DNA from 2 places in the Sporosarcina soli genome. Region 1 is predicted to be linked to the other one. Evidence: riboswitches for the same ligand, from Rfam matches in the RefSeq annotation. Region 1 holds a riboswitch; the other holds the start of a gene.
What was found. Region 1 has a riboswitch for glycine ahead of ACFPRA_RS20600 (amino acid permease). Riboswitches for the same ligand answer to the same signal wherever they lie in the genome.
Positions count from the first base shown of each region.

Region 1 (9,377 bases):
AAACTCCCTGTAGCTGAGGCTTCGCTTTCAGTACAAAAAGATTTGCTGATTAGAGGACCTCAGGCTAAGGTCACCGCGTCCCGAATGAAAGTGCCTTAATTTCTGCAAAAAAAATGCAGAAATACGGCAAATCAAACCCTTCGCTGTTTGATTGGCAACGCCTGAGTGACTAACATCCTGTTGGCCTAAGCCTCCGGCGGATGTCACAGATTTTGAAGGGAGTTAATTGCGGTTATCTAAGTGCCTTAATTTCTGCAAAAAACGCAGAAATTAAGGCAAATCGAACCCTTCGCTGTTCGATTCGCAATTCAAAATCTGGACGCAATCACGCCGAGGCGTGATTGATTAATTGGGTAAAAAGGATTGAAAGAAATTTCAATATAAAAATGAACATAGGGGGAAATCAAAATGAGAAAATGGATTGCATTTATTGTAGTAATCATCGGTACAACGCTGTTGATGACAGCTTGTTCATCAGCCGAAGGGGAGGAAAAGAGCAAGTTGAAAAAAGTTGTTTTAGATTATGCATATTATTCGCCTACTAGTCTAGCGTTGAAAGAATTTGGTTGGGCAGAAGAAGCGTTTGAGGAACAAGGGATTGAAGTGGAATGGGTACTCAGCCACGGAAGCAATAAAGCACTTGAATTTTTAAATTCTAAAAGTGTCGATTTCGGTTCTACGGCTGGAGCTGCTGCATTAATCGCTAAATCGAACGGTTCACCGATTGAATCGGTCTATATTTATTCAAAGCCGGAATGGACTGCGCTCGTGACAACAGATGATGCAGAAATCACATCAGTCGAACAATTGAAAGGAAAGAAAGTAGCGGCGACGTTAGGAACAGATCCTTATATTTTCCTTCTTCGTTCGTTACAAGAAGAAGGTTTGTCATCGAAGGACTTGGAAATTGTGAATTTACAGCATTCTGATGGTGCGAATGCCCTTTTAACGGGTCAAGTAGATGCGTGGGCAGGGCTAGATCCACATATGGCAAAGGTTGAAATCGATTCAGGCGCGAAATTATTTTTGCGCGATCATGATAAAAATACGTATGGAACGTTGAATGTCCGATCTGACTTTGCGGAACAACATCCGGAAGTTGTCGAGAAAGTAATTGAGGTATATGAAAAAGCACGGAAATGGGTGATCGACAATCCTGAGGAGGCAGCGGACATCCTAGCGAAAGAAGCAGAAATGCCATTGGAAGTTGCGCAAAAGAGTTTAGAACGCAATGATTTCTCAGATCCAATCCCTGGCGTCAAGCAAATTGAAGCATTAAATGAAGCCGGCAAAGTGTTGCAGTCAGAAAACGTCATTAATGGTAATGTGGATGTCGAAAAAATTGTGGATGAATTGATTATCGATCGGTATTCAAAAAAAGTGATCGAATGAAATAGGGGGACTAGACATGACAGTCAAAATTGACGGAAAAGAATTATTTGAAACGAAAGAAAAAAAGTCGGTGAAAGTTGGCTTTGAATTGAAAAAGGTGAGAGGTATAGCACTCGGCTTCATCATTCCGTTCATTCTTCTAGTCGTTTGGGAAGTGGCTGTCCGTTTCAATTGGCTTGATGCCTATGTCTTTCCCGCTCCGACAACCATTTTGCAAAAGATTATTGAGTTAGCAGGGGAAGGTACACTTTGGGGACATGTGGGAATTACGTTCTTCCGGGTCTTTATCGGGTTTCTAGCAGGAACAATTGTCGCGGTTGTCTTGGGGTCCATCGTCGGTTATTTCAAATGGTTTGAGCAGCTGATGGATCCGTTAATTCAAGCATTTCGCTCGATTCCATCTTTAGCATGGGTTCCGTTATTTATCCTGTGGATGGGAATTGGAGAGTCTTCTAAAGTGATGCTCATTGCTGTCGGTGTGTTCTTTCCGATCTATTTGAATATCGTTTCAGGTATTCAAGGGGTTGATCGAAAATTGATCGAAGTCGGGAAGATTTATCATTTTACAACGTTTCAAATTGTTCGTCGTATCATCTTTCCAGCTGCACTTCCATCGTTTCTCGTCGGTTTACGCAGTGGTGTCGGATTAGGCTGGATGTTTGTTGTAGCTGCGGAGTTAATGGGTGCCAGTCAAGGGCTTGGGTATTTGCTCGTTGTGGGGCAGAATACATATTCCCCAGAGCTCATTATTGCCAGCATCATTTTATTTGCATTGCTAGGGAAAGCGACTGATTCTTTGTTGAAAGCGTTGGAAGCACGGGCATTGAAGTGGCAGGACAATTTACAAAACCAACAATGAAGGAGGGATTACGATGTTGACAGTGAAAGAGGCGACAAGGACATTCAATGACGGGCTTGCAGGATTCCAGAACATCTCATTTTCCATTGAAGAAGGGGAAACGATCGGGGTTTTGGGGACGAGCGGATGCGGAAAAAGTACACTCTTACGCGTTTTATCGGGACTGGATCAGAATTTTGAAGGGGCGATTGAAATAGCAGGTGCGGGAGAACAACCGATTGGGATGATCTTTCAAGAACCGCGACTGATGCCTTGGCTTACAGTAAAAGAAAATATTCTATTCGGAGCCAAAGATGCGAAGAAAAAACAAGGAGCGATCCAGGAATATTTGAATCTTGTCGGTTTGTCCGACTTTGGCGATTATTATCCGAAAGACTTGTCCGGCGGAATGGCACAGCGGGTTGCCATTGCGAGAGCACTGATTGGCGAGCCCGATGTCTTACTTCTTGACGAACCGTTTAGTGCGCTGGATGCTTTCACGAAAATGCAACTGCAAGATTTATTGTTGGAAATTCAAAAGAAACGGTTAACGACGATGGTGGTCGTAACGCATGACATAGACGAAGCACTTTACTTATGCGACCGAATTTTCATCCTTGGGGGTCAGCCCGGGACATTGCAAGTAGAAATGCCGATAGAGGTGGCGAAACCACGAGATCGAGGTAATGCGATTCTAGCGGCGAAAAAGGCGGAAATCCTAGATTTATTACATATCGAAAAGGCGGTTGACTAAACTTGGCAAATGAAGAAGTGATTTATCCATTTGAAGGAAATACTAATATAACAGCTGATCTTCCATCACGAGAGGATTTCGCATGGGAAAAAATTGAATCGAATTTTAGTTGGTCGGCTACGGGCAAAGTGAATATGGCCTATGAATGTGTGGACCGCCATGTGGTGGAAGGATTCGGAGAGAAAGTCGCTCTCCATTATTTTGGGGAAGAGGAAGAGTACACGATAACGTACCGCGAATTGAAAGAGAAATCGGATCTCTGGGCGACTGTTCTGAAAAAGCAAGGCGTGAAAAAAGGGGACTTTGTTTTTATTTTTTTACCAAAGCATCCCGATTGCCATATCGCCATGCTCGCCGCAATTAAACTTGGTGCTGTAGTCGGGCCGCTTTTTGAAGCGTTTATGGAAGATGCAGTGAAGGAGCGGATTGCGGATTGTCAGGGGACTTATTTAATCGCTTCACCTGAGTTGGTGAAACGGGTGCCGCGTGCGGAACTGCCGTCCTTGAAAACAGTTTTGATAACGGCGGAACCAGAAGAATGTAAGGATGATGAGATTTCATTATTTGAGGAAGCACGGGCTGTTGAAGTTGAGGAAGATATCATCGAGTGGGTAGATTTGGAACACGCGCTGAACATTCATTATACGAGTGGTTCAACAGGGCGCCCGAAAGGAATTGTCCATGCACATCGAGTCATGATCCAACAATATATTACAGGCAGATGGGTATTGGATTTGAAAGAAGAGGATGTGTATTGGTGCACGGCCCATCCGGGTTGGGTGACTGGAACGGTGTACGGCGTTTTCGCACCGCTGCTTAACCGGGCAACCATTATTATTCACGGCGGTAGATTTAATGCCGATGAATGGTATTCCGTGTTAGAAAAATCCGGTGTTACCGTTTGGTATAGTGCGCCGACAGCATTTAGAATGTTGATGGCAGAAGGGGATGAAAAGACAGCGACTTATGATTTGTCAAAGATCCGCCACATTTTAAGCGTGGGCGAGCCGTTAAATCCAGAAGTGATCCGTTGGGGGATTAAAACGTTGTCCAACCGCATCCACGATACGTGGTGGATGACAGAAACAGGGGCTCAACTCATTGTCAATCTTCCATCCGAAAACATTATTCCAGGATCAATGGGAAGACCATTTCCAGGAATTGAGGCAGCAATTCTAGGCGATGACGGCGAAAAGCTTGCGCCTGGTAAAGTCGGTCAGTTAGCCTTAAAAGCCAATTGGCCTGCCATCATGCGGGAAGTGTGGAAAGATCCTGCGAAATATGCGACGTATTTCCCATTCGAGGGATGGTATGTGTCTGGTGATTTGGCGACAATCGATGACAACGGTTATATCTTTTTCCAAGGTCGGAGTGACGATATGATCAATTCTTCAGGTGAACGAATCGGTCCATTTGAAGTGGAGAGCAAATTGATCGAACATCCAGCTGTGGCAGAAGTGGGTGTCATTGGAAAACCAGACGCGGTGAGAGGCGAAATTGTTAAGGCATTTATTGTCTTAAAGAATGGCTATGAAGCAAGTGACGGGCTATTGCAAGAGCTTCGTCAATTTGTACGAAGTGGACTTGCAGCCCATGCTGCTCCAAGAGAAATTGAATTTCTAGAGGAATTACCGAAGACTCCGATTAGCGGGAAAATTCTTCGACGCGAATTAAAGGCAAGGGAACTGCAAAAAGTCGGCGTCTAATCTCTTGAATGAGGACAGAAGAGTGTCAGTTCGGAAAAATACACTTTTTCTACCTTTTCTGATATATTGATAGAGGCAATTGTCGAAAATAACAAACAATAAAACATAATGAGGGGGAAGTAATAATGAGTAGAGAAGAATTGTATAAAAAATCATATTTTAACCGTATTGGAGAATTAAGTGATCTTGCACCAGATACATTCAAGGCTTTCGCACAGTTTGACAAACTAGCTTTATCTGAAGGAAAGCTAACGAAAAAGTTAAAAGAATTAATTGCCGTTGCGGTTGCCCACACGACAGGTTGTCCATACTGTATTGAAGTCCATGTAACAGCAGCAAAATCAGAAGATGTGACCAAAGAAGAAATGGCTGAATCCATCCTAGTTGCAACGGCATTAAAAGCAGGCTCTGCTCTAGCTCATGGGGTGAATGCCTTAAATGCATATGATCAAAATGGCGATGATGAATTATATAAGGCATCTTATTTTAACAGATTAAAAGAGTTCTCAGCGCTAAACGGTGATGTATTCAAGGCATTTGTTGACTTTGATACAAAAGCATTGAAAGCAAGTATCCTGAGTGTCAAAGAGAAAGAATTGATTGCCGTCGCTGTTGCGCATACGACGGGCTGCCCGTATTGTATTGATATTCATACAAAGGGTGCTAAGGGTGCAGGTGCAACGAAGGAAGAGTTGGCAGAATCGATTCTGGTGGCAACAGCACTAAAAGCAGGTTCCGCTTTGGCTCACAGTGTGAATGCGTTAAATGCATTTGATGCATAAGTCGGATTTTTGATTTATTAATTTATAAATAAGTATTTGTTGAACACTTAACAAGAGTCCGCTAGTGAAGACCTTGTTAAGTGTTTATTTGTGGTTGGAAACCGAACGTATTTTGCGTATGCGAACCCGTACTTTATATGAGCGGCTACTGTTTTAAAGCTACGTTGGCTTTTTATACGAGGACAAAATAATATCTAAATTCTAAATATTAACTAGACAACTTACCTTTCCAGGTGCTATTATATAAATTAATTAAATAATAGCGGATGAATATTATGGGAGAGACTAAACGTATGGTTTAGCACCGAAGGAGCAAGTTCCAGAAAAAGAATTAATCTCTCAGGTAAAAGGACCATAATAGGACGCGCCTCTGGAGAGCGCCATGTGCCACCAAAGGAGTTATACTCTCAGGTAAAAGGACAGAGGAAGTATAGGTGAACACCTATATTTCCCCTGTCTTTTTATTGGTGAAATACAAAAGGAGGGGGGACATCTTTAATAATATTCTGTTATGAATTTCCAATACTTTAAAATGTAAGCGCTTTATTTCTGGGCGACAGAATGATGGCCAGAATACTCAATATTAATGATCTGAAAATTAAGGAGTGTGACATCTATGCAAGTACAACAATTGGAAAGAGGACTAAAAAATAGACATGTACAACTCATCGCGATTGGAGGGGCAATCGGAACTGGATTGTTTCTAGGAGCAGGAAAATCGATTCATCTAGCAGGACCCTCCATATTATTTGCCTATACCATTACAGGGATCATTTGCTTTTTAATCATGCGTTCACTTGGAGAACTACTCTTATCCAATTTGAACTATCATTCTTTTGTTGACTTTGTGCAAGATTATTTAGGGAACATGGCAGCCTTTATCACTGGCTGGACCTACTGGTTTTGCTGGATTTCAATCGCAATGGCCGATATCACAGCAGTTGGTCTCTATGCCCAGTATTGGTTTCCAGAAGTACCACAGTGGATGCCGGGTTTAATTGCGCTTGTTGTTTTGTTAATTATGAACCTTGCCACTGTAAAGCTTTTTGGTGAAATGGAATTCTGGTTCGCATTGATCAAGGTCATTGCGATTCTTGGATTAATTGTCATCGGAACTTTCATGATCATTAAAGGCTTTTCAACGAGTGAAGGTCCATCTAGTTTTACGAATCTATGGAGCCATGGCGGAATGTTCCCGAATGGAATGAATGGATTTATTCTTTCATTCCAAATGGTCGTATTTGCGTTTGTTGGTATTGAACTTGTAGGGCTGATGGCTGGTGAAACAAAGGATCCCGAAAAGGTTATTCCAAAAGCGATCAATAATATCCCGATTCGGATTATTGTTTTCTATATCGGTGCTTTGATTGTCATTATGAGTATCTATCCATGGACTGCAGTCAAACCTGCGGAAAGTCCATTCGTCCAAGTCTTCGTAGGCGTTGGAATTGTTGCGGCCGCTGGTATCGTCAATTTTGTCGTCCTTACTTCCGCAGCTTCGGCATGTAACAGTGCCATCTTTAGTACAAGTAGAATGATCTATTCACTTGCCAAAGATAAAAATGCACCTGCACGATTAGCAAAACTGGACAAACGTAAAGTCCCTTCCAATGCATTGTTCTTTTCAACGATCGTCATTCTAATTTCCGTTGTTTTGAACTATGTCATGCCAGAAGGCGTATTTACACTCATTACCAGTATTTCTACGGTCTGTTTCATCTTTATTTGGGGAATTACAGTCATCTGCCATTTGAAATACCGCAAAACAAGACCAGAGCTAGCGAAAGCAAACAAATTCAAAATGCCGCTTTACCCGGTTACCAATTACTTGATCCTGCTTTTCCTAGCGTTTGTTCTAGTCGTTCTTGCTCTTGCGGAGGATACGCGTGTTTCCTTATTCGTAACGCCTGCTTGGTTTGTTTTACTGATTGTTATTTATAAGGTGCGGAAAATGAAAGTGAATCAAGTTGAACAGCCAGAAGTGGTGGAGAGCTAATTTAGGGTGCCAGGTTCTAACGCAATTTTGAATTGTGTTAGAACTTGGCGCTTTTTTTAATACACATAGGTTGCCTTCCATTCTTCGTTAAGCCGGCGTTTGACACCCGTTGAACAGGAGACAAAACCGCATTCATCCCGCGACCTATGGAGGTCGGAGTCTTCTGTAGCTGACGTTTCGCTTTCAGTACAAAAACATTTGTTAAATGAAGATAAATCAAGAAGCCAACCGAATCGATGTTGGGTTAGCTTCTTATTGTATATAATTTTTAACTGTGCTGTTGCCTATTCATATTTTCCTTTCAATGGGACAAACCTCACTTCATTCAACACAGTCGTATGGATTGCTCCGTCTTCATCTTTTTCCAAGAGCAAGAGTTCCTGTAGAAGGGGGGGACCAACTGGGATGATCATTTTTCCTCCGATAGCTAGTTGGTCCATGAGCTCGCTTGGCACTTGGGCAGCGGCGGCAGTCACCATAATCCGATTATAAGGAGCGTGTTCTTCCCAACCGGTGCTGCCGTCATCCAGCTTAAAATGGATGTTAGAGAAACCGGCCTTTTCCAATCTCTCTTTTGCCCGTTCATGTAAGGCAGCAATTCGTTCAATTGTATAAACGGAGTTCGAGAAGGCGGCGAGTAGGGCGGTCTGGAAGCCGGATCCTGTTCCGATTTCCAGCACTTTTGAATGAGGTTGTAAATCGATGGCCAATGTCATTTCAAGTACGAGGGAAGGCTGAGAAATGGTTTGTTCATGTCCGATTGGAATGGCCTCGTCCATATAGGCGAATTCTTTGAGTTCATCCATGAAAAAGCCACGGTCTAGTTTTTGAAAATAGTTAAGGATGTCTGAGTTTTGCTTGGCCATTATCTATGCTCCTTCGTTTAATCATAACTTACACTGCACATTCATCATTTCCTATACGGGGTATTCGTAAACAATATGAAGTGAACGGTACCGATAAATACATAATTTGGGGTGGAAAAGGGGATGGTTTTAGTTTTTAGTATTATGGACCTATACAACAATGTCCTTGTTATCGTCATGCTGTATGATTAAATTGTAAGCGGAATTTTCATGACGCTAAATCTTTATTGTCATGAAAATTAATGGTCTTTTGTATTATAGAGAGGAAAAAATCCAGATGCCCCAGCTAATCATATTATTGAGAAGTGGCTGAACGGACTGCCGAAGCATGGCCTGTGTGACAAAATGGACTGATTAAATTCTTGATTGTATGATATTAGTTCCTTTCCTGCATACTTTAGTCAGAATAAGGGAAAGTATTGAAAGACAATACTTAACGTGAACAGAGCCCCGTTAGAAAGCATAAATAGGAGTCGTTGTACGACTAGGCTTTCTATACGATAGCTCCCGAAAATAAAGAAAGGTGATGAATAAGATGGGTGTACATCAATATTTTAAAAGCTTATCTGATTTAGAACAAATTATTCGTTGTCCGGGAAAGTTCAAATATCAGGAGCATTCCGTCGCCAGTCATTCATTTAAGGTGACAAAAATCGCTCAATTTCTTGGAACAGTCGAAGAGCAATCTGGTCAGAATGTGGATTGGAGACTCCTATATGAAAAGGCATTGAACCATGATTACGCAGAACTTTTTACGGGAGATATAAAAACACCAGTAAAATATGCTTCGAAAGAGTTGAAGCAACTATTCAGTGAAGTAGAGGAAGAAATGACAAGAAAGTTTGTAGAAAAGGAACTTCCATCTGAGTTTCAAGACATTTATTTGGAGCGATTTAAAGAAGGTAAGGATGAGACATTGGAGGGGCGCATTTTATCTGTTGCTGATAAAGTTGATTTGCTTTATGAAGCATTTGGTGAGATTCAAAAGGGTAATCCAGAGCCATTGTTTTTAGAAATATATGAAGAAGCATTAAGGACAATAC
Region 1 is NZ_JBHSNO010000015.1:339,241-348,617, reverse strand. It holds gene ACFPRA_RS20625 (aliphatic sulfonate ABC transporter substrate-binding protein) at 409-1,392, shown strand; gene ACFPRA_RS20620 (ABC transporter permease) at 1,409-2,251, shown strand; gene ACFPRA_RS20615 (ABC transporter ATP-binding protein) at 2,265-2,984, shown strand; gene acsA (acetate--CoA ligase) at 2,987-4,690, shown strand; gene ACFPRA_RS20605 (carboxymuconolactone decarboxylase family protein) at 4,816-5,472, shown strand; glycine riboswitch at 5,739-5,837, shown strand; glycine riboswitch at 5,840-5,898, shown strand; gene ACFPRA_RS20600 (amino acid permease) at 6,089-7,468, shown strand; gene ACFPRA_RS20595 (protein-L-isoaspartate(D-aspartate) O-methyltransferase) at 7,753-8,334, opposite strand; gene ACFPRA_RS20590 (HD domain-containing protein) at 8,870-9,377, shown strand, end outside.

Region 2 (9,377 bases), 300 kb from region 1:
TGAAATTCCGAAAGAAGATAAGGTGGAAGCGCTTGTTCGTAAATACTGTTTAGCCCACGTGATGCACGATGAATAGTCTATTCCGCAAATTTTACGAACGTAAAACATCAACACTGCAAAATAAGCCCGTTTTTTTGGAACGATTGGCCGAACTATTGCAGGAAGGCTACACTTTCAATGAAGGGATGACGCTGTTATTACCTCATCATATCAACAAATTCAAACAAGTTTTAATGGCGGTTGAAGACGATTTGAAAAGTGGCTTCGGTGTGACAGCGATACTCCGGCGGTTAGGGTTTTCAGCCCAATCGCTATTACCGGTAGCAATTGCGGAAGTCGATGGCCAACTTGTCCGAGCGTTAGAAGGAATGGCGGATCGTTTAAAAAAGAAAGAAGGGAAGCAAAAAAAGCTAAAAAAATTGCTCATATATCCTACCATTCTATTTCTTTTTATTTTAACCTTGTTACTCGCCTTTCGTTCGTTCTTTTTACCACATATGGAGATGCTTACTGCCTCCAGAATGGAGAGCACAACAGGCTTTGCGAAGATGCTTCCGGCGCTGGTGACGAAAATACCGGATTTTTCGCTGGCGGTTACTTTTTTCATTGTTTGTACTTTCGTTATTGGCAATCTCGTTTTTAAAAAGTTGAAACCGGCACAAAAAATCAGGCTGTTGCTTTTGATGCCCGTCATCAGAACAATGTACACCTTACGTATCACCCGTGATTTTTCGGGAGAATTAGGTAGCTTACTGGATTCAGGACTATCTATGCAAAATGCACTTGCTGTGTTGATGGACCAACAAGTGGACGGAGTCCTTACGGAGATTGCCGGCAATGTAAAGACCCACGTTGTATTCGGTGAACCGTTTCATATAGCGACCCAGTTGACCGTTGGATTGACAGAACAATTGTCGGCCTTTGCCAAGCATGGGGAGGATAGCGGTCACTTGGCAAAAGAACTTCTGATCTATAGTCGACATCTCGAACAGACAATCGATGAAAAATTGAACAAGGGACTGGCGATGTTACAGCCGATGTTATTTGGCATCATCGCCGTCTGCATTTTGGCAGCATATCTGGCTTTATTACTGCCTGTATACGGCTTAATGGACAATCTATGAAGGAGGAGAATACGGTTGAAATGGATGAAAAACGCTAATGGATTTACGCTGATCGAAATGATGATCGTTTTGTTGATTATTTCCATATTAATTCTCATTGCAATCCCAAACGTGACCAAGCATTCTAAATCGATTGATGAGAAAGGATGCGCAGCTTATGTGAAAATGGTTCAAGGGCAAGTGGAGGCTTATAAAATGGACGAAAAACGTTTGCCGGCGAACGTCGATGAGTTATCGGAAGCAGGCTATTTACCAGATGAAGCAAGATGTCCAAATGGAAGTGAACTATCTATTGATACAGATGGAACTGTCACGGCAGATGAATAAGGGGATGTGAGAGGTGAGGAGAAGAGAAGGGGGATTCACATTTCTGGAGTTGTTGATGGTATTATCCGTTGTCGTTATTATGACCTCGATCGTTTTACCGTTTGGCGACAGGTGGATTCGTACGACTTCGGAAAAGGATGCGATGCAAGCACTGATCGCATCCATCCAAAATTTACAGGCTTATTCAATGGCTAATCATGTTGTGACAAAACTGGAGTTTCAACATTCCGGATCCGAATATATTACGTCGGTCATTGGGAAACCCGAGTTTTCGAGAACCCGCTTTCCTGATGGGATGCGATTGGCATCGTCGAGTCGTTTGAAGTCGGTCGAATTTCATGCCAACGGCGATATCATTCATTCCGGGACGCTTACCCTTTTGACTAGCACGGGACAGACGGAAATCCGTTTACAATTTCAACGCGGAAGGATGATTATTTATGAATGAAGAGGGGTATTCCTGGCCAGAAGCCGTCCTTACTTTATCGGTGATCATGGTGATCTTTTATACACTGTTGCCGGTCGCTACGGCAATGACAGTAAGACTCCATTTGAGCAAGTTGGAGACATATGCAGCTGAAACTGCGCTACAAGGTGCAATTTACTTTCAGGCGTATGGTTTGATGGAAGGGAGCCGACAATTTGAAGAGGTGGATTATCATTGGGTAATCGAAGGACAGGCCGTCTGTGTTTCCTATTTTGTGAACGAAGAGAAAATGACGAAATGCATACAATGAGGAAGTTGAATGATCGTGGCTATACATTTATGGAAAGTATATTTCAATTGCTCGTATTAATTGTTTTTGTTCATTTTTTGTTGCTTTTTTTCAGTTGGAAAGGAGCGATAGAAGAGCAGTATGAAGATTATTCTACGAGGGAATGGGAATTGTTTGCGGCGGAATTACAGCAAATGCTCGCCGAAGTAAGCGAAATCCGTTTACCGCTTAGAAGTTCGATGCAATTTAAAAATGAACGAGGAAGTATTACAATTGAACAAAGTGGAGCAGTTATCCGGAAAAGAGTCGGTGGAGAAGGACATGTCCCCCTTTTGACAAATGTCCGTTCGGTTTCTTTTACCTTCGATGGCGTAGAGATGACGGTTGCTGTGACCTTTGTGGATCACTCCGTAAAAAGAAGGGGGTTTGTGGTTGGACTTTATCCGATGTGAACAGGGCGTTATGCTAATCGCTGCGATTATTTTATTATTTTTTGTCAGTCTCTTTCTTTTCACCCTCGTTTCATGGCATGATAGTCTACAAAGAACTTACGATTCGCTTGCAACGTATTACGAAAATGAAACGGCGAGAATAATGAAACAGGACGGATGAAAAATACTTGTCCTGCCGGATGGGTGATGACATGAAGAAAGTGTATCTAATCGGTTTTATGGGATGTGGTAAAAGCGCAATCGGTAAACGGCTTAGTTTCGCAACGAAGATGCCCTATTATGATATGGATCATGAAATCGAAAAAAAAATGGGGATGACGATATCGGAAATTTTCTCAACATATGGGGAGGAAGCTTTCCGAGAAATGGAGACGGAATTTCTGCGGACATTCCGGAACGAGTATTGTATTATTGCGACGGGCGGCGGAGTACCTATGCGTAAAGAAAATAGGGAAATTATGCGCAGAACCGGTCTTGTCTTTTTCCTCAATGCTCCATTCCGCGATGTGTGGAGACGTATTGCGACTTTAAAAAAACGGCCGATTGTCCAAGCGTCAACTCGTGCGCAACTGGAAAAACTATTTTATGTACGAAAACCGCTTTATATGTATAGCGCCCATTTCAAGGTGGAAACGGAAAAAAGGTCAATACATGACATCACGGATTATATTGCGTTCCAAATTAACAGGTTTAAAGGAGGAAATTAACCTAATATGGAAAACTATTATTGGATTTCCATTTAGAATAACTTTCTACCTAGATTACGTAATTGCATCCAAACACGAACAATATATAAGTTTCATCAGTTAATATTCGCGAAAACAACAATCAACTAAAAGGTATTGCGCTTGTTGAAATGAAATGTTAAGATATAAGCGAAAGGGCATTATTTATTCGAATCTTACTTAAATTCATTTCAATTGAATAGCGCGGATGATTGTATGGGGAGAGCACGCACTGGCGTCGCCGAAGGAGCAAGTAACAACAGTTATGAATCTCTCAGGTAAAAAGACTCATACATGACGCATCTCTGGAGAGTGCCATTCAAAATGGCCACCAACGAGGAAAGCCGTAAGGTAAACTTTCAGGTACAAGGACAGAGGTTCTCGATTTTAAAGGGGGCCGTTGTCTTTTTTTTATTGAAAAATGAAGGGAGAAAGCCGAATGACTGAAAATTTGAAACGTACGGTACTATTTGATAGTTATGCGAAGTATGGCGGGAAAACAATTGATTTTGGAGGATGGGATTTACCTGTTCAATTTTCAAGCATTAAAGCAGAACATGAAGCAGTTCGTACAAAAGCAGGTTTATTTGATGTATCCCATATGGGGGAAGTATTTGTAAGTGGGGAAGGCGCGCTTGCTTACTTGCAAAAGCTTGTGACGAATGACGTATCCAAACTGAAGGATGGGCAAGCGCAATACACGGCAATGTGCTATGAAGATGGTGGGACGGTTGATGACCTTCTCATTTATAAACGTGGGGATAACGATTATTTGCTAGTTGTCAACGCGTCAAATATTGAGAAAGACCTTGAATGGATGCATCAGCATAAAACGGCTGACGTCAAGATTGATGATCAATCTTCTGATTATGCCCTGCTTGCATTGCAAGGACCTGTAGCACAAGAAATACTTCAAAAGCTGACAACAGAACCACTTGCGGAGATCAAGTTCTTCCGTTTCAAAGAAAACGTCGACGTCAGTGGACATAATGTACTCATTTCACGTACGGGTTATACAGGTGAGGACGGTTTTGAAATTTACGGTTCACCTGAGGCGATCACTGCCCTTTGGCCGGCAATTCTTGAAGCTGGTGAAAACGAGGGGATCGTGCCGGCAGGTCTTGGTGCGCGTGACACTCTGCGTTTTGAAGCGGGATTACCGCTATACGGCCAAGAATTATCACAAGAGATTTCACCACTTGAAGCGGGTCTCGGCTTTGTTGTTAAGTTAAATAAAGAAGAGGATTTCCTTGGGAAAGAAGCACTTGCTGCCCAAAAAGAAAATGGTATCCCTCGTAAATTGGTCGGTGTCGAGATGATCGATAAAGGGATTCCACGCACTGGCTATAGAGTGTTCCTTGGTGATGAGGAAATCGGTGAAGTGACAACAGGTACACAATCACCGACGTTGAAAAAGAATATCGGTTTCGCTCTTCTGAAAAGTGAGCATACGGCGCAAGGAACTGAAGTGGAAATCGAAATCCGCAATAAGCGGTTAAAAGCAGTAATCGTGGCAACACCATTTTATAAACGATAATTAAATGAGGAAAAGGGGATAAGTGGACATGAGGCATCGTTACATTCCAATGACTGAAACCGATCAAGCCGAAATGATGAAAACAATCGGAATTTCATCCATCGATGAACTTTTTGCGGATATTCCTGAAAAAGTTCGGTTTAAAGGTGAATACAATATTAAAAAAGCGAAGTCTGAAACTTCTTTAGTAAAGGAACTTTCAAAACTGGCGGCGAAAAATGCGGATGCACGTACATATGCGTCTTTCCTTGGCGCGGGTGTGTATGATCATTATAAGCCGATCATCGTTGACCACGTTATTTCACGTTCCGAGTTCTATACGGCCTATACACCGTATCAGCCGGAAATTTCGCAAGGTGAATTACAAGCGATTTTTGAATTCCAAACAATGATTTGTGAATTGACTGGCATGGACCTTGCAAACTCATCTATGTATGATGGCGGGACGGCACTTGCAGAGGCAGGAACTCTTGCAGCGGGGCACACACGCCGCAAAAAATTGCTCGTTTCTGAGACGGTGCATCCTGAATCCCGTGACGTCGTCCTATCCTATGCTTCCGGTCAAGCGGTTGAAGTTGTGACGATTCCTCAAAAAGATGGCGTTACAGATATTGCGAAGCTGGAAGAATTGATGGACGAAGATACGGCGGCTGTTCTTGTCCAATACCCGAATTTCTTCGGTCAAATTGAAGATATCAAAAAAATCGGTGAAATCACACATGATAAGGGAGGACTTTTCGTAGTTTCTTCCAATCCACTCGCTTTAGGGGTGCTTACACCTCCAGGAAAGCTTGGTGCAGACATTACGGTTGGTGATGCACAGCCATTCGGTATTCCAGAAGCTTTCGGCGGACCGCATTGCGGATATTTCGCTGTAACGAAACAATTGATGCGTAAAGTGCCAGGACGACTGGTCGGTGAAACGACAGACGATGAAGGACGCCGCGGTTATGTGTTGACGTTGCAAGCGCGCGAACAACATATCCGCCGGGATAAAGCGACATCCAACATCTGTTCGAACCAAGCGTTGAATGCTCTTGCAGCTTCTGTTGCAATGACGGCACTTGGGAAAGTCGGAACGCAAGAAATCGCTTATCAAAATATTGTGAAAACCCGTTATGCAAAAGAAGCTTTTGAAAAAGCGGGCTTTGACGTGAAGTTTGGCGGCGCTCATTTTAATGAAATCGTTGTCGATTGTAAGAAACCTGTAAAAGAAGTGAATGATCAGCTTTTCGCAAATGGGATCATCGGTGGTTATGACCTTGGTCTGACGTATCCTGATCTTGCGAATCATGCGCTTATCGCTGTGACAGAACAACGTACAAAAGAGGAAATCGATGCACTTGTGCAGGAAATGGAGGCCCTTCATGCATAAAGATAATCAGCCACTCATTTTTGAACTGACAAGAGAGGGACGGATAGGCTATAGCCTTCCTGACTTGGATGTTCCTGACTTGGAACTTTCTAGCTTGTTGCCAGACGGTTTTATCCGTGAAGAAGCTGCGGAACTTCCAGAAGTTTCCGAACTTGATATTATGCGTCATTATACGGCACTTTCGAACCGTAACCATGGGATTGACTCCGGATTCTATCCACTTGGATCTTGTACGATGAAATATAATCCGAAAATCAACGAATCGGTTGCTCGCTATCCTGGCTTTGCGAATATCCATCCGTTGCAAGATGAATCGACTGTCCAAGGTGCATTGGAAGTTATGTATGATTTACAAGAACATCTTGTTGAAATTACAGGGATGGACGAAGTGACATTACAACCCGCTGCGGGAGCGCATGGCGAGTGGACAGCTTTGATGATGATTCGCGCGTTCCATGAAGCGAATGGTGACTTTAATCGTACGAAAGTCCTTGTGCCGGACTCTGCGCACGGAACAAACCCAGCATCGGCAACGGTTGCAGGTTTTGATACAGTTACAGTTAAATCAGGAGAAAATGGTCTCGTTGACCTTGAAGACTTGAAAAAGCAAGTTGGGCCGGATACAGCTGCCCTGATGCTGACTAACCCGAATACACTCGGTCTTTTCGAAGAAGAAATTCTTGAAATGGCTGCCATTGTCCACGAAGCAGGTGGAAAGCTGTACTATGATGGCGCGAACTTGAACGCGGTAATGTCAAAAGCGCGTCCTGGCGATATGGGCTTTGATGCAGTGCATTTGAACTTGCACAAAACCTTTACAGGTCCGCATGGTGGTGGTGGACCAGGTTCAGGTCCGGTTGGAGTGAAAAAGGATCTTGCTCCATTCCTTCCAAAACCGGTTCTTGTGAAAGAAGAGGATACGTACACGTTTGAATACGATCGCCCACAATCAATCGGTCGTGTTAAGCCGTTCTACGGGAACTTCGGTATTTACTTACGAGCTTACACGTACATTCGCTCAATGGGGCCGGATGGCTTGAAAGCTGTTACGGAATATGCTGTCCTTAATGCCAATTACATGATGCGTAGATTGGAGCCTTATTTCGATCTACCGTACAATCGCCATTGTAAACATGAATTCGTTCTTTCGGGTCGCCGTCAAAAGAAACTAGGCGTCCGTACACTTGATATGGCAAAACGTTTGCTTGATTTCGGGTATCATCCACCGACAATCTACTTCCCGCTCAACGTTGAAGAAGGGATGATGATTGAGCCTACGGAAACAGAGTCAAAAGAAACACTCGATGCATTTTGCGATGCACTTATCCAAATTGCAAAAGAAGTGGAAGAGAATCCAGAAATCGTACAAAACGCTCCACATACGACGGTCATCAATCGTTTGGACGAAACAAAAGCAGCGCGTCAACCAGTTCTTCGTTATACGAAATAATTCAAAAAAGTACATCGCCGATCAATGCGATGTACTTTTTCCTAATCACTTTTGACGGAAAATTGGGCGTTGCGGGAAAACAAATATCTTTCTGGTGTATCGAAATATTTCTTTGTATAACCTTGAAATGGCAGCGACTTTTTCCTTTCTTTCATACATATGATGAAAGAAAAGGAGTGGAAAAATGATGCAATCAAAGATAACTTTACTGATTTTATGCATTGTCGGCATTTTTCTATTCGTTTACGGTACGGCTGGGGGGTTACGTCTTCTTCTGGGCAAATTTTTATTGGAAGGAGGATTTGCCAATGTAAACTACGCAACCCTTGCCCTTTTATGTGCAGTACCATTCATACTCTATATAGTTGCCACAAGCAATACAGTTGAAACAATGAGAGAGCTGATCATGACGAGTGGTGCATTTTTCGTCATCATATTTATGTATGCTAATGTCCTACTTGTGAATTCGCTGATCGTGATGCATCCTGAAATGGTCACCCGCTTGTTAACCGTATTTCCGGCGGCTTCCTTCCTCCTTGTTTTCGTCTTAAGTTTCGTCCAAAAAAGAAATATATGGTGGAAAGAAACGAAGTGATTTTAGGGCTTTAATAATGAACGGCGCCTTGCTTCATGAAAGCAAGGCGCTTTTTCATTATTTCAATACATTACAAGATTCTTCTATGATACAATTCGGTTAAGATTGAAATTTTTGAAGGAGATGACAGAAATGGTCACGGAGCTATTCAAAGATAAAAAAGCACCTTATATTTGCACGCCGTTAGTCGGAAAAAGTAGAGAAGCATTAATACATGAACTCGAAATGATTCTACCGAAAAAACCGGATATCATCGAATGGCGGGCGGACTTTTATGAAGAAATTGCCGACACACATTCGGTTTTGTTAACGGCAAAAGCAATTGCTGAAGTGACAGAGCTCCCGTTTCTTTTTACGATTCGGTCTGAAAAAGAAGGCGGTGAGCGAATTCCATTGACTGAAAAGGGTGTAGTGGATTTGCTCTGTGAAATTTGCCGAAATAGCGACGTTGATTTGATTGATTTTGAAGTGTCCAATGAACCTGAATATATTCAAACATTGCGAAAAGTAGCGACTGAAAATGGCAAGAAATTAATTCTTTCCTATCATAACTTCGAGTATACGCCCCATCATACGGAAATTATGAAGCGGCTCATTATGGCAGAAGTATACGGAGCGGATTTTGCGAAAGCAGCCGTCATGCCGAAAAATAAAGAAGACGTTCTACGGTTATTAGCTTTAACAAAAGAAATGGATGATCGCATGCAGATTCCGATCATAACGATGTCGATGGGGAGTCTAGGCGCCTTGAGTAGGGTGAACGGCTGGATGTATGGATCTGTTATGACATTCGGAGTTGGGGGACAAAGTTCGGCTCCAGGACAGATTCCGATTGAAAAACTGAAGCAACTGATCGACCTGTCTCAAGAAACACTAGTTGACTGGTAACCAGGTTTTATCATACATAAGCAGTCTAAACTGCATTCTCTATTTCATATAGAAAACAAAAAATGTACCGGACATACTTCCGGTACATTTTAACTTACTTCAGCAGAAGTCCTACTTCAATAAACTACAGGATGAATGCTGAATATGGTTTTAATTCAGTGGCGATCAAAGGCCGGCTGAATCAAGTT
Region 2 is NZ_JBHSNO010000015.1:34,445-43,821, reverse strand. It holds gene comGA (competence type IV pilus ATPase ComGA) at 1-76, shown strand, start outside; gene comGB (competence type IV pilus assembly protein ComGB) at 69-1,124, shown strand; gene comGC (competence type IV pilus major pilin ComGC) at 1,149-1,451, shown strand; gene ACFPRA_RS19135 (prepilin-type N-terminal cleavage/methylation domain-containing protein) at 1,465-1,899, shown strand; gene ACFPRA_RS19130 (hypothetical protein) at 1,892-2,188, shown strand; gene comGF (competence type IV pilus minor pilin ComGF) at 2,176-2,619, shown strand; gene ACFPRA_RS19120 (hypothetical protein) at 2,600-2,779, shown strand; gene ACFPRA_RS19115 (shikimate kinase) at 2,811-3,326, shown strand; glycine riboswitch at 3,553-3,644, shown strand; gene gcvT (glycine cleavage system aminomethyltransferase GcvT) at 3,784-4,881, shown strand; gene gcvPA (aminomethyl-transferring glycine dehydrogenase subunit GcvPA) at 4,910-6,256, shown strand; gene gcvPB (aminomethyl-transferring glycine dehydrogenase subunit GcvPB) at 6,249-7,706, shown strand; gene ACFPRA_RS19095 (hypothetical protein) at 7,894-8,301, shown strand; gene aroD (type I 3-dehydroquinate dehydratase) at 8,434-9,189, shown strand.
Region 2: another riboswitch for glycine. It lies ahead of gcvT (glycine cleavage system aminomethyltransferase GcvT); the one in region 1 lies ahead of ACFPRA_RS20600 (amino acid permease).